Regions from separate parts of the Stenotrophomonas sp. Marseille-Q4652 genome, predicted to be linked through region 1. Evidence: riboswitches for the same ligand, from Rfam matches in the RefSeq annotation. Region 1 holds a riboswitch; the other holds the start of a gene.
What was found. Region 1 has a riboswitch for cobalamin ahead of LG380_RS11790 (ribonucleoside-diphosphate reductase subunit alpha). Riboswitches for the same ligand answer to the same signal wherever they lie in the genome.
Positions count from the first base shown of each region.

Region 2: it holds a riboswitch for cobalamin, as region 1 does, so the genes downstream of both, btuB (TonB-dependent vitamin B12 receptor) here and LG380_RS11790 (ribonucleoside-diphosphate reductase subunit alpha) in region 1, are expected to answer to the same signal.

Region 1 is NZ_CAKAKE010000001.1:2,470,278-2,477,699, forward strand. Features, by position in the region: gene LG380_RS11780 (ribonucleotide-diphosphate reductase subunit beta) at 1-62, opposite strand, end outside; gene LG380_RS11785 (hypothetical protein) at 103-327, opposite strand; gene LG380_RS11790 (ribonucleoside-diphosphate reductase subunit alpha) at 395-2,779, opposite strand; cobalamin riboswitch at 2,966-3,190, opposite strand; gene LG380_RS11795 (TfoX/Sxy family protein) at 3,473-3,796, opposite strand; gene LG380_RS11800 (NAD-dependent deacylase) at 4,184-5,005, opposite strand; gene zapE (cell division protein ZapE) at 5,040-6,134, opposite strand; gene LG380_RS11810 (alpha/beta hydrolase) at 6,131-6,799, opposite strand; gene LG380_RS11815 (EamA family transporter) at 6,867-7,422, shown strand, end outside.
Region 2 is NZ_CAKAKE010000001.1:3,135,874-3,143,295, reverse strand. Features, by position in the region: gene LG380_RS14900 (TonB-dependent receptor) at 1-1,704, opposite strand, end outside; gene queD (6-carboxytetrahydropterin synthase QueD) at 1,891-2,244, shown strand; gene LG380_RS14890 (phasin family protein) at 2,391-2,744, shown strand; gene bioD (dethiobiotin synthase) at 2,838-3,527, opposite strand; gene LG380_RS14880 (GAF domain-containing protein) at 3,643-4,125, shown strand; gene LG380_RS14875 (TfoX/Sxy family protein) at 4,122-4,487, shown strand; cobalamin riboswitch at 4,534-4,763, shown strand; gene btuB (TonB-dependent vitamin B12 receptor) at 4,893-6,752, shown strand; gene gph (phosphoglycolate phosphatase) at 6,788-7,422, opposite strand, start outside.

The DNA.
Region 1 (7,422 bases):
ATCGGCCGCAGGGTCAGTTCAAAGCCGGGGTCGAGCAGCATCTGGCGGGTGTTGTTGGACATGGAAGGTTTGCTCTGTGGGCCGGCGAAGGCCGGCATGGGTTCAGCGCTCGTAGTCGTCGTGCGCGTGCTGGCTGATGTAGGTGCTCAGGCCCTGTCCGGCCTCGGCCAGCTGCTTCATCCGCGCCACCTTGCGCGGACCGGCACGGCCAAGACTGCTGTACTGGTAGGGCTCGTCGCGGTTGCGGAACTTCACGAAGATCGCGGTGTCGGTGATCCGGTAAGCCTCTACTCCCGAGTTTTCCGAACGGTTGCCGTAACGTTTCATTCCACCCTCCTGCCACTGTCCGGTACCGATTGGATCGGCACGGTACTCAGCGGCAGGTGAAGCGGCGTTACTGGCAGGCCTCGCAGGCTTCGGGGTTTTCCAGCGAACAGGCCACCGCCTGCGCTGGCGTATAGGCCGACACCGTGGTCTTGGCGATCTTCGTGGCCGGGCGCGAGCGCAGGTAGTAGGTGGTCTTGATGCCGCGCTTCCACGCGTACATGTACATCGAGGACAGCGCGCCGATGTTCGGGCTCTCCATGAACAGGTTGAGCGAGGCCGACTGGTCGATGAAGGCGCCGCGCCCGGCGGCCATGTCGATCAGCGAGCGCATCGGCAGTTCCCAGGCGGTGCGGTAGACCTGGCGCAGCGCTTCCGGAATCTGGCCGATGCCCTGGATCGAGCCGTCGGCCAGCTTGATCGCATCGCGCATTTCCGCGGTCCACAGGCCCAGGCGCTTGAGCTCCTCGACCAGGTAACGGTTGACCTGCAGGAAGTCGCCGGACAGGGTCTCGCGCTTGAACAGGTTGGACACCTGCGGCTCGACGCATTCGTAGCAGCCGGCGATGGAGGCGATGGTCGCGGTCGGGGCGATGGCCACCAGCAGCGAATTGCGCAGGCCCTGGGCCTTGATCCGCTCGCGCAGTGCATCCCAGCGCGCGGTGTCGTCCGGTACCACGTTCCAGGCGTCGAACTGCAGCTCGCCGGTGGCGGCACGGGTGTCGGCGAAGGCCGGGTGCGGGCCGCGCTCGGCGGCCAGCTCGCACGAGGTTTCCAGCGCGTGGAAATAGATTTCCTCGGCGATCCTGGCCGACAGCGCACGCGCCTCGGTCGAATCAAAGGCCAGCCGCTGGCGGAAGAACACGTCCTGCAGGCCCATGCAGCCCAGCCCGACCGGCCGCCAGCGCAGGTTGCCGCGGCGCGCGGTTTCGATCGGATAGAAGTTCAGGTCGATCACCCGGTCGAGCTGGCGCACGGCCAGGCGCACGGTCTCGGCCAGCCTGTCGAAATCGAACTTGCCGTCGGCGTCCAGGTGGTTGCCGAGGTTGATCGAGCCCAGGTTGCACACCGCGGTTTCATCGGCCGAGGTGATCTCCAGTATCTCGGTGCACAGGTTGGACAGGTGGATGACGTTGCCCGCGCGCAGGGTCTGGTTGGAGGCGCGGTTGCACTTGTCCTTGAAGGTCATCCAGCCGTTGCCGGTCTCGGCCAGGGTGCGCATCATCCGTGCGTACAGCTTGCGCGCCGGGATGGTGCGCGCTGCCTTGCCCTGCGCCTCGGCCTGCAGGTAGGCCGCCGCGAACGCGTCGCCATACAGGTCGGTCAGTTCCGGCACCACGCGCGGATCGAACAGCGACCATTCCTGGTCGGCCTCCACGCGTTGCATGAACAGGTCCGGCACCCAGTTGGCCAGGTTGAGGTTATGGGTGCGGCGCGACTCGTCGCCGGTGTTGTCGCGCAGCTCGAGGAAGTCCTCGATGTCGGCATGCCAGGTTTCCAGGTAGACGCAGGCCGCGCCCTTGCGCTTGCCGCCCTGGTTGACCGCGGCCACCGAGGAATCCAGCGTCTTCAGCCACGGCACGATGCCGTTGGAATGGCCGTTGGTGGAGCGGATCAGCGAGCCGCGCGAGCGCACCCGGGTATAGCTCACGCCGATGCCGCCGCTGAACTTGGACAGCTGGGCGATGTCGCCGTAGCGGGCATAGATCGATTCCAGCGAGTCCTGCGGCGAATCGAGCAGGAAGCACGAGGACAGCTGCTCGTGGGTGGTGCCGGCATTGAACAGCGTCGGCGAGCTGGGCAGGTAGTCGAGGTTGCCCATGCGCCGGTACAGCGCCAGCGCCTCCGGCACGTCCTCGCTCAGCGCGCAGGCGATGCGCAGGAAGAACTGCTGCGGGGTCTCGATCACCTTGCGGCTGTGCGGGTGGCGCAGCAGGTAGCGGTCATACAGCGTGCGCAGGCCGAAGTAGTCGAAGCCCAGGTCCAGCGCCGGGTCGATGGCGTCGTTGAGCTTGCGCGCATTGGTCTGCACGAAATCCAGCAGGCGCTCGTTGATCAGCCCGACCTCATGGCCGCGGGTAACCGATTGCGAAAAGGCATGGATCTCCTGGCCGGAAACTTCCTTGGCGATGAAGCGTGCCAGCAAACGCGCGGCCAGGCGGCCGTACTCCGGCTCCTCGCCAATCAGCAGCGCGGCGGTGCGGATCGACAGTTCGTCCAGTTCGGCCGTGGTGGCACCGTCGTACAGGCCGGAGATGGTGCGGGTGGCCACGCGCATCGGATCGACCGCATGCAGACCCTCGCAGCAGCGCTGCACCGCGCGCACGATCTTGTTGAGGTCGACCAGCTCGACGGCGCCGTTGCGCTTGGTCACGCTCATGGTCGTGGCCGTTGGCGGCTGGGTGAGTGCAAAGCCGGTCTCGGCCGGTTCGATGACGGCGGTTGCGTCGGTCATGGCGGTGTCCCTCATGGCGTGTAATGCACGCAGGCCCTGCCCTCGCAGGAATCCCGGGGCCGTGCTGGGCGATGAGTGTGGACAGGCGGCGTCGCAAGGACCGCGACTGCGCCGGCAGGCGCATCCACGATGCCTTCGTCACCAGCCGTCTTCCCCTCGAAGACACCGCAGCCGGCACCGCGCGTTGTGCTTCGCGCGGCTGTCGGCAGGTCTTCGGACTCATGGGCGCGGAAGGCAGCGCCTTCCTCCTACCCGCCGCTTCCCAAGGCCGGGGTGGCCTCAGTGCTGTGTGGCGGGGTCGTTCCCAATTACCGCTGCGGGGCAGTGCCGGACTGGCCAAGAGGCGTCACCGGCTTCCCTTTCAATCCCGCGGGCAGCAAACCCGCCGGAACCGACGACCACAAGATAGTGGGCAGCTCCCTCATGGTCAACACAAAATACGGTGATGGTCCGCGAATGCTTTGTGGCACAGGGATGGCAGGCGTGAGCGCCTCGACGCCACCCGGGAGACCGCCCCAACCGCTGCGCATGCTGTGCAGGATCCCCTGCCGGCCAATGCCACGCAGCAACTGTCGGTCGACCGGTCCGTGTGGCAACCGACCACGGCCTGCGCATCGATGCGTGCGGCAGTTGCCTCTGTCCGACCGGGCGTTCGACCAGTAGCGCAGTGATCGCGCCAGGGCGGATCTTCCGTCACGCCTTGGGCTTGGGCCTGGGAGCCGGCATCGCCGCGGCGGTCTGCTGCAACAACGCCTTCAACGCATCGCCGTCGTCGAGCAGTTCATCGGCCACCGGGTAGGGCTTGGCCCCCGGATAGGGCGGGCACTTCGGCAGCTCTGCCGTCAGCGCCGCGGTGACATCACTGGCCTTGACGAACAGGCTGTTGTCACAGGCGAACGCGATCACCTTGCCATCCAGGTACACGCCGTACTCGCCAAACATCTTCCGGAAGGTCAGGGCCCCGCCCAGTCCGGCCTGCTCTGCCAGGTACTCGAGGAAATCGGAACTGGTTGCCATCACCGCACTCGCCTGCCTGGTGCCGACAGACAATCTGCCATCCCGCCGCCAGCGCGGCCAGACCCATGGCCCCGGCATACAGCCGCCTGGGCGGTTGATACACACGCCGCTGCATCTGGCCCGCATCCCCCGGGGCGCGCGGACAAGCGCAACTTCCTGCCGGAGCCAACCCGGCCAGCCAACAGCGATGCTGATGGCACGCGGATGGACGACCCTGCCATGCGACCATCGCCCTCGTGCAACCAGGTGCAGGGGCTGGACCAGCTGCCAGCCTTGCTGACGTCCCACCAGGATGACCAGCCACTGCAGGTGCGGGTCAGTGGCGATGGTGTGGCGGGTGAGCGCGAAGCAAGCGTCGGCAACAGCATCCCGGTGCGCCACCCCAGGTCAGGGATCCGGTACGGATCCTTCCAGGCAGGCGAGCAGCGCCGGCAAGGCGGTTGCCGCGGTGGCCCGCCACGCCCAGTCCACCGAAGGAGCCAGCGCGGTCGGGGCGGGATTGATCTCGACCACGCGTGCACCATGGCGCCGTGCCAGCGCTGGCAGGCCGGCGGCGGGATGCACCAGGCCGGAAGTGCCGACCACCAGCATCAGCTCGCAGTCGCTGGCTGCCTGCACCGCCGCATGCCACGCATCCGCGGGCAGCGCCTCGCCAAACCAGACCACGCCCGGCCGCACCTGGCCACCGCAGTGGCCGCACACCGGTGGTGCGAGGCGCAGCGGTGTGCTGTCCGGGGCGCACGGCGCCAATGGCGCGTCATGCGGGTGTCCGCAGTCGAAGCAGCGCAGCGCGAACAGGTTGCCGTGGACATGCGCAGCCACCGTGCTGCTGGCGCGCTCGTGCAGGTCATCCACGTTCTGCGTCACCAGCGCCACACTGCCGTGCCGCGCCGCCAGGGCGGCCAGCGCGCAATGACCGGCATTGGGCTGTGCGCGCTGGACACCGGCCATGCGCCAGCGGTACCAGCCCCACACCAGTTCGCTGTCCGCGCGCCAGGCCTCGGCGGTGGCCAGTTGCTGCGGATCGAAGCGCGACCACAGGCTGTCATCGGTGCCGCGGAAGGTCGGGATGCCACTTTCGGCCGACATCCCGGCGCCGGTCACCACGCAGACGTGGCGCGCCTGCGCCAGCCATTGCGCGACCTGTGCGGCCGTATCGGCCTGCGCACTGGAAACTGTGGTTCCGTGGTGGGGTTCACGCTGGGACATGCGGCCTCCGTTGCGGGATGGGCTGGCCCACCGCTCAGCTGCGGTGCGGCGTACCCAGGTATTCGGCGCTCTGCATCTCGATCAGGCGGCTGGCGGTGCGCTCGAACGCGCCGGCCAGGCGGGTGCCCGAATACAGCAGCGGCGGTGCGTCCTGCGCGGTGCAGACCAGGTTGACCTGGCGGTCGTACAGCTCGTCGATCAGGTTGACGAAGCGGCGCGCCGCGTCCTCGTTGAGCCGGTCGAAATGCGGGATGCCACCGACCAGCACGGTGTTGAACTCGCGCGCGATCTCGATGTAGTCCGCCGGCCCGCGCGGGCCTTCGCACAATGCAGCGAAATCGAACCAGGCAATGCTCTTGCCGCGGCCGCGTACCGGGATCTTGCGACCCTCGATCTGGATGTTGCCGCCGTGCGCCTCCTCGCCGCCGCTGAGGTCCTTCCAGCGTCCGCACATCCACCCGTCGCTGCCATCGTCCAGCGGCGCGCGGTATACCGGCGAGCGGGTCAGCGCACGCATGCGGTAGTCCTCGGTGCCCTCGGCGTACAGCTCCACGCAGTACTTCTGCAGCAGGCCGATGGCCGGCAGGAAGCTGTCGCGCTGCAGGCCGTTGAGGTAGAGGTTCTCCACCGCGGTGTTGGAGGTGGTGACCAGGGTCACGCCCTCGGCGAACAGGCGCTCGAGCAGGCGCGCCAGCAGCATTGCATCGCCGATGTCGGTGACGAAGAACTCGTCCAGCACCAGCACGCGCAGGTTGTTGCGCCACTCCTGGGCGATCTTCGCCAGCGGGTCGCTCTGCCCCTGGTGTTCGCGCAGGCGCTCGTGGATGCCGCGCATGAAGCGGTGGAAGTGGGTGCGGTACTTCTGCTCGATCGGCAACCCGTCGTAGAACAGGTCGACCAGGAAGGTCTTGCCGCGGCCGACGCCGCCCCAGAAGTACAGGCCGCGCACCGGATCGGGTTTCTTCCAGAACGCCGACAGCCGGTCCAGCCACCCGTCCTGCTGCGAGTCGACCAATGCTTCGTGGATGCGGTCCAGTTCGGCCAGCGCCGCGTGCTGGGCGGGGTCGTTCTGCCAGTCGCCACGCTGCACGCCGGCCGCGTAGCGCTGGGAAGGAAGCAGTTCGCTCATGCCGCGCCCGCGCCGGGCAGCCAGGCCTTGACGCCATGGCTGACCGCGCCGCGCAGGTCGATCAGCTTGCGGTGGAAGAAGTGGCTGGTGTCGGGCATGCGCACCAGCTCCGGCTGCTGCGGCATCGTCGCCAGCCAGTCGTAGACGGCCTGCGGATCGACGATCTCGTCCTCGTCGCCCTGCACCACCAGCCACTGCGCCGGCGGCTGCAGGTTGCTGAAGTCCCAGCGGCCGGCCGGCGGCGCGATCGAGACCAGCACCTGCGGCTGCAGTTCGCCGGCCATGCGCAGCGACACGAACGCGCCGAAGCTGAAACCGGCCAGCCACATTTCATGGTCCGGCCGCTGTTCGCGCACCCAGGCCGCGACCGTGCGCAGGTCATCCTGCTCGCCGTTGCCGTGGTCGAACTCGCCGGCCGAGGCACCGACGCTGCGGAAGTTGAAGCGCACCGTGGTCACGCCAAGGTCGCGCAGCGCGCGCGCGACCATGGTCACCACCTTGTTGTGCATGGTGCCGCCCTCGGTGGACAGCGGGTGGCAGATGATGGCGGTCACCGGACGCGGCGTGGCCTCGCCCTCGGGCAGGTCGACGGCCACTTCCAGTGGGCCAACCGGCCCCTGCAGGGTGAGGGTGCCGGACTCGGTGGGGAATGCGGGGGTAGTCATGCGGCCATAATACCGGGCTGCCCTGATGGCTTCATCGCCACGCCCTCACCGAGGAACGACGTCGACCATGCATTTCCTGATCCTCAGTGTGCTGTGCTCCGTGGCGGTGTCGGTGCTGCTCAAGCTGGCGCCGCGGCGTGGCATCGACATCGCCCAGGCGGTGAGCTGGAACTACCTGGCCGCCAGCGTGCTGGCACTGTGGCTGCTCAGGCCGTCACTGGCCACGCTGCAGTCGGGCAATGCGCCGTGGCCGGCCCTGCTGGCGCTGGCGGTCGCGCTGCCCGGCATCTTCCTGGTGCTGGCGCGTGCAGTGCGCGAGGCCGGCATCGTGCGTACCGACGTCGCCCAGCGCCTGTCGCTGCTGCTGTCGCTGCTGGCGGCGTTCGCGTTGTTTGGCGAAACCCTCAATGCGCTGAAGCTGGCCGGCCTCGTCCTGGGCCTGCTGGCCATCGTCGGCATCAGCACCCGCGCCCGCCACGGTGCGGCCGGCGACGGCACGCGCAGCTGGCCGTGGCTGCTCGGGGTATGGGCGGGCTTTGCGCTGGTCGACGTGCTGCTCAAGCACGTGGCCCAGGCCGGCACGCCATCCAGCTCGGCGCTGCTGGTGAGCTTTGCGCTGGCCT
Region 2 (7,422 bases), 670 kb from region 1:
GTCGTAGTGGTCGCCGCGCACCGCCGCGTCCACTTCCAGCCCGCGCGCCAGCGGGGCCACGACCTCGGCGTAGACGGCATGCACGTCGCGCTCGCCGTGCACCTCGGCGATGGCCGGGCGGATCTGCAGGCCGGCGTCGATCTGCCAGGGGTTCCAGGAGTCGAGCTTCTCGTGGCGGAACTCGTAGCCGGCGGCGAAGCCGACGCTGCCGTGCTCCAGTTCGGCCAGGGTGCGGGTGGCCTTGGCGTCGACGCCGTACAGTTTGGAATCGGCCGGACGCAGCGTGGACAACGCGATCGAGTCGATTACCGACTGCGGGGTCGCGGCCGGATCGACGAGGTTGTAGCTGCCGGTTGCCAGCGCGTCGGCCAGCGCCCAGCGGTTGGCGAAGCCGCCGGACACGGTTTCGCGCTCGCGGCTGCTGGCGCCGAACGCGGCCACTTCCCAGTCCCACACCTCGCCCTTGCCGCGCAGGCCACCCACGCCGCGCAGCGCGGTGGAGCGGTTGGTCTTGAAGGTCGGGCCGAGGTTGAAGAACGTGTACTCCAGCGACACATCGCGGCCGTACGGGTTGTACGGATTGGATGCCGGCAGGATGGCCGGGATCGGTTCGGCCAGGCCGGTGTCGGCGTTGAGCGCGAAGCGACCGGACTCCAGCGTGAAGTACGGGCTGGAGCCGAACCACGAGGTTCCCTTGATGTCGCTGTAGAGCACCTCGCCGAACGCATCGACGCTGTCATTGAGGCGGAAGGTGCCGTTGACGTAGGCCTGCCAGCGCTTGGTCGAGGGAATCAGGGTGCTGTAGTCGTTGAGGTTGTAGGCGCAGGTATCGCCGGCACGGCCGTCGATCGGCGCGCTGGCGGTGAGCACGGTACCGTCCGGGCAGTTGCCGTCGGCATCGAGGAACGGCACCGACACGCCGCCGACCAGGAAGCGCGCGCCCTTGGCCGACCAGCCGCTGCGGGTGCCGCCGGGCAGGTGGCTGTAGTCGCCCGAGGCGGTAAGGCCGCGCTGGCTGTGATCCAGGCGGTCGCGGTTGTAGCCCTCCAGCGAGACCAGGATGTTGTAGCCGTCCTCGTCCAGGTCGCCGATGCCGCCGACGAACTTGACGGTCTGCGTGTCCATGTCGCCCTCGCCCGAGCGCCCGATGCTGCCACCGATCTCGGCCCCTTCGAAGCTTTGCCGGGTGATGATGTTGACCACGCCGGCCACCGCGTCCGAGCCATACACCGCGCTGGCGCCGTCCTTGAGCACCTCGATGCGCTCGACCGCCACCAGCGGCAGCGCGTTGAGGTTGACGAAGGTGTCCGACAGGCCGCCGTTGGGGAAGCCGTAATTGGCCAGGCGGCGGCCGTTGAGCAGGATCAGCGTGTTCTTGGTGCTCAGCCCGCGCAGGCCGATGCCGGCGGCGCCAGAGGACCAGCCGTTGTTGGTGGTCTCGTTGGTCGAGTTGCCGGTGTTGGCCGAGATCGAGCGCAGCAGGTCGGCGACGGTGAGCTTGCCCGATTCGGCGATCTGCTCCTGGCTGATCACCTGCACCGGGTTGGCGCCCTCGGTTTCGGTGCGTTTGATGTTGGAGCCGGTGACCTGCACGGCCGCCAGGGTCTTGCTGCCGTCGGCAGGAGCAGCGGTTTCGGCGAAAGCGGGGGATGAAGTGGCCAGGGCCGCGCTCAATGCGGCCGAGAGGGTGGTCTTGTTGAACATCGGGGACTGCACCTGCACGAACGAGGGGGAGGTCCGCATTGGGTCATGCCGGAACAAGCCACGGCTAATGACATCTCTTCATACGGATATAAGAGAACATACATCTCTTCATCCGGATGGACAAATATTTCATTCGCAACCACTGTCGGATGCGGGCGCGCACCCGCACGCGCTTAAACTTGGCGCATGGAAATCTTCAAAGACTTCACCCTGGAAGCGGCCCACCGCCTGCCCAATGTCCCGCCGGGCCACAAGTGCGCGCGGCTGCACGGCCATTCGTTCCGCGTGCGCATCGAGGTGGCCGGCGAACCCGGCCCGGACACCGGCTGGATCATGGACTTCGGCGACCTCAAGGCCGCCTTCCAGCCGCTGTACGACCAGCTCGACCACCACTACCTCAATGACATCCCGGGGCTGGAGAACCCGACCAGCGAGGTGCTGGCGATGTGGATCTGGGACCGGCTGAAGCCGGCGCTGCCGCAACTGAGCGAGGTGACCGTGCACGAAACCTGCACCTCGGGCTGCCGCTACCGCGGCTGAGCCGCCAAACGCTGTGAAAACGCGACGCGGTTCATGGTTTCAGAACATCGAATGAACTGCTCCGGGCGGATCGCGAAATATCTGTTGCATCGCACCAGAAAGGGCGTATGTTGCATTGCAACAGCGTTGTTTCCGGAGATCACCCGATGTCCGCCCAGTTCAACGAAGCCTTCAGCAGCTACACCCAGCAGTTCGCCGCTGCCGCCACCCGGGCCAACCGCCTGGCGCTGGAAACGGCCGAAAGTGCCTTTGGCGTGCAGTTGAAGACCTTCGAGAAGAACGCCACTGCCACTGCCGGATTCCTCGGCGAGGTAGTCGAAGCGGGCAATGACGGTTACAGCGAGCTGCTGCCCAAGGGCCTGCAGCTTGCCCGTGACAACCTCGAGCGCCTGGCCACGGCCAGCCAAGAGGTGCTGGGACTGGGCCTGAAGACCAGCGAGGCGCTGGGCGAATTGGTCCGCTCCCCGGCCGCGACCGGGAAAACACGCAAGGCGCGTTGACGTACCTACAACCGAATTTGCATGGGTCCCCTCCCCCCATGCAATCCAAAGGCCCGACAGATCCCTCCCTCTGCCGGGCCTTTTTTTATCCGCTCATTCGCGACCGCTGCCGGCAATGGCCAGATGCGCGGCGATGCTGGCCGGGTCGGCGCCCGGGGCGTATGGCAGCCGGCCCCAGCACGGCATCGGCAGCCGCGCCTGCAGCAGGGCGAAGTTCTCGTCGCGGCGCGCCATCTGCGGATCGACCTCGTTGGCGATCCAGCCGATGCAGCACGCGCCGGAGGCGGCAATCGCCTGCGCAGTCAGTCGCGCGTGGTTGAGGCAGCCCAGGCGCATACCGACCACCATCACCACCGGCAACTGCAGCGCGTGCACCAGGTCGGCCTGGTCCAGCGTGGCGGAGAGTGGCGCCAACCAGCCGCCAACACCTTCCACCACCACGGTGTCCGCTTCGTCGCGCAGATGCCCGAAGGCAGCCAGCAGTGGCGGCATCGAGAGCTCAACGCCGGCTTCGGCCGCGGCGATCTCCGGGGCCAGCGGCGCGGGCAGCGCGAACGGATTGAGGTCGTCGTAGGCCGGCGTCGGCTCGCTGGCCGCCTGCAGCGCCAGCGCGTCCTCGTTGCGCCAACCGGCCGGGGTGCGCTCGCAGCCACTGGCCACCGGCTTCATTCCCACCGCACGCGCGCCACGCTGGCGAAAGGCATGCAGCAGGGCACAACTGGCGAAGGTCTTGCCAATGCCAGTATCGGTACCGGTGATGTAGAGCGCGGGCAGCAGGGACATGGAGGCATGACACGGGCCGGAAGGCCGCGCAGGATCCCCTGACCCTGCCGGGACCGCAACCCATCGTCCCGCTGCCGCCCTCCCACCCAGCCGCAGCGCCGTCTAAACTCGACCGATGTTCACTGCATCCACGCTCTCCGGCAGCAAGCCGGAACAATACGCACAGCTGCTGGAGCAGGCCCGCGGCCTGCTGTACGGCGAGCACGACCGCATCGCCAACGCCGCCAACCTGTCGGCGCTGGTCTACCACTCGCTGCCCGACCTGAACTGGGTGGGCTTCTACTTCTACGACGGTAACGAGCTGGTGGTTGGTCCGTTCCAGGGCCTGCCGGCCTGCGTGCGCATCCCCCTGCACAAGGGCGTGTGCGGCGCGGCGGCAAGCACGCGGCAGACCCAGCGGGTCGAGGACGTGCACGCCTTCCCCGGCCATATCGCCTGCGACGCGGCCTCGCGTTCGGAACTGGTGGTGCCACTGGTGCGCAATGGCGAGCTGGTCGGCGTGTTCGACCTGGACAGCCCGCTGCCGGGGCGCTTCGATGCCGAGGACCAACAGGGCCTGGAAGCCATCGCCCAGGCCTGGATCGAGGCGCTGCAATGAGTACCTCGGGGCTGCGCAACATCGGCCCCAAGAGTGCGGCCTGGCTGCGCCAGGTCGGCCTGCATACCCAGCAGGACCTGATCGACACCGGCGCGGTGGTGGCCTTCGTCAAGGTCCGCCGCGCCGGCTTCAAGCCCAGCCTCAACCTGCTGTATTCGCTGGAGGCGGCCCTGCTTGGTTGCCACTGGCAGGAGCTGCCGGTGGCCAGGCGCCAGCAGCTGGTGGCCGAGTACGAGGCGATCATCGCCGTGCAGCCGCTCAAGCGTCCCGGCCCGGCCTCGGGCCCGGTGTACTCGACCGAGGTCGTTGCACCCGGCGAGGGTGACGAACCGGCGCAGGACGACACCGACCTGCTCGACTGACAGTTGCCTCCCCATTTTCCTTTGCCGCCCCACCGGCCGATGGCCTAGACTGCGCGCACTTCCAGGTGACCTGCCGCCACGGCGACGGGTTGAAACGGGAAGCCGGTGAATCCGGCAGCGGCATGACCGCTGCGGCCATTCCGGCACTGCCCCCGCAACGGTAAGCAGGACGATTCCACGCATCGGCCACTGTGCTTCGGCATGGGAAGGCGCGCGGAAGCGGTGCATCGCACCGACCTGCAAGTCCGGAGACCGGCCCGGAAGACGACTGGTTGCGATGCGGCGGGCATGGCAGCGGCAAACGCGCCGTGCCTGCACGATGCGCCTGTCGCGCTTCTTCCCTCCTGCACTGCAACCGCCCCTTGCCCAAGGCCGCGCGGGCGTGCGCGATGCCAGGAGAACCCGATGAAGCCGTTCCACCCCCTTTCCCTTGCGATGACGCTGGCCCTGCCCGGCATGGCGCTGGCCCAGCAGCCGGCCACCGAGCTGGATGAAGTCGTGGTCGCCGCCACCCGCACCGCCGTGCCCGTGCAGGACAGCGTGGTGCCGGTGCAAGTGATCGACCGCGCCGCGATCGAGCGCAGCCAGGCCACCTCGCTGATCCAGCTGCTGCAGGGTCGCGCCGGTATCGGCCTGACCAACCAGGGCGGCGCCGGCAAGCTGAGCTCGCTGTTCCTGCGCGGTACCAATTCCGCCCACACCCTGGTGCTGGTCGATGGCGTGCGCATGGGCTCGGCCAACAACGGCATGCCGACCCCGCAGGACCTGCCGCTGGAGCAGATCGAGCGGATCGAGATCGTGCGCGGCCCGCGTTCCAGCCTGTACGGCTCGGAGGCCATCGGTGGCGTGATCCAGGTGTTCACCCGCGCCGCGGCCAAGGGCCTGCAGCAGAACCTGAGCCTGGCCGCCGGCAGCAACCAGCTGCGCCAGGCCAGCGCCGGTTTCAGCCAGCGCGGTGAGCGTGGCTGGATCTCGGCACAGGGTGCCTGGCAGGCCACCGACGGCATCGACGCCTGCCGCGGCACCGCCGCCGGCTGGGGCGCCGGCTGCTATGCCGACGAGCCCGACCGCGATGGCTACCGCAATACCTCGCTCAACCTGCGCGGCGGCTACGCGCTGGCCGAGACAGTGCAGCTGGAAGCCCACCTGCTCGACGTGAGCAGCTTCAACGAATACGACGGCAGCATCTTCGGCGGCAACGAGGCCGAGAACCGGCAGCAGGTGCTGGGCGGCAAGCTGCGCTGGAATCCGCTGGATGCGCTGACCGTGACCGCGCAGGCCGGCCGTACCCGCGACGAGGCCGACAACTATTTCGCCGACGCCGGCAGCCGCGTGTTCGCCAGCCGCTTCGAGACCCGCCGCGACATCGCCTCGCTGCAGGCCGACCACCAGCTCGCCGACACGCAATTGCTGACCGCTGGCGTGGACTGGTACGAAGACCGCATTGCCAGCGACCTGGTGTTCGATCGCGCGCGCCGCGACAACCTCGGCGTCTTCGTCGAATACCAGGCCCGGTTCGGCGCGCACACCCTGCAGGCCAGCGTGCGCAATGACGACAACCAGCAGTTCGGCAACCATGCCACCGGCAGCCTCGGCTGGGGCTGGGCGCTGGGCCACGGCCTGCGCCTGACCGCCAGCGTCGGCACCGGCTTCAAGGCGCCGACCTTCAACGACCTGTACTACCCGGGCTTCAGCAATCCGGCGCTCAAGCCGGAGGAATCGCGCAGCGCCAACCTCGGTATTGCCCAGCATGGCGAGGACTGGCGCTGGGGCATCGATGCCTACGAAACCCGCATCGAGCAGCTGATCGGCTATGACGACAGCTTCAACCTGGTCAACGTCAACGAGGCGCGCATCCGCGGCGTGGAAGCCACCGGCTTCGTCACCCTGGCCGGCTGGGAGATCGAGGCGCAGGCCAGCTTCACCGATCCGCGCGACCGCACCGCCGGGTCCTTCACTCACGACAACTGGCTGATCCGCCGCGCCCGCAGCAGCGCACGGCTGGACGTGGACCGCCGCTTCGGCGCGCTGCGTGCCGGCGTCACCGTCATCGGCAACGGCCACCGATTCGACGATGCCGCCAACAGCGTGCGCCTGGCCGGTTACGGCACCGTGGACCTGCGTCTGGAGTACGCGCTCAACCCGGCGTGGACGCTGCAGGCCCGCGCCAGCAACGTGTTCGACCGCCAGTACGAAACCATCGCCTGGTACAACCAGCCCGGGCGCGAGTACCAGCTGGGCCTGCGTTACCGCCCGGCCCACTGAGCCATTGGCCGGCGCCTTCCTGGGCGCCGGCTTCCTCAGGCGGCAACGTCGCCGCCGAACAGTTCGCGCAGGTCGTCGACCAGCGCCACCGCCCCGGCCTGTTCCAGGTCCAGGTCACGCGGATAGCCGTAACGCACCAGCGCGATCGGCATGCCGGCCGCGCGCGCGGCGCCCAGGTCGGTGGCCGAATCACCGACCATCAGGCACTGCGCAGGCGCCACGTCGAAGTGCTTGCACAGGTGGAGCAGCGGTGCGGCGCTGGGCTTGCGCTCGGGTAGTGAGTCGCCCCCGATCACCACGTCGAAGCAGGTGTCGATCTGCAGGTGGTCCAGCAGCGGCGGCAGCATCGCCGACGGCTTGTTGGTGCAGATCGCCAGCGGCACGCCGCGCTCGCGCAGTGCCTGCAGCGCCGGTACCACGCCCGGATACAGCGCCGGGCTGCGCAGCAGGCACTGCCGGTAGTGGACCATGAAGCCGGGCAGCACCTCGTCCACCGCCAGCGCGCTGCCGGCATCGGCCAGCGCCGTGCGCACCAGGCTGCCGACGCCATCGCCGATCCAGCTGCGTACGCGCGCCTCGTCGACCCGCGGCAGGCCATGGTCGGCCAGGGTGCGATTGACCGCTTCGGCGATGTCCGCCGCGCTGTCCACCAGGGTGCCATCGAGGTCGA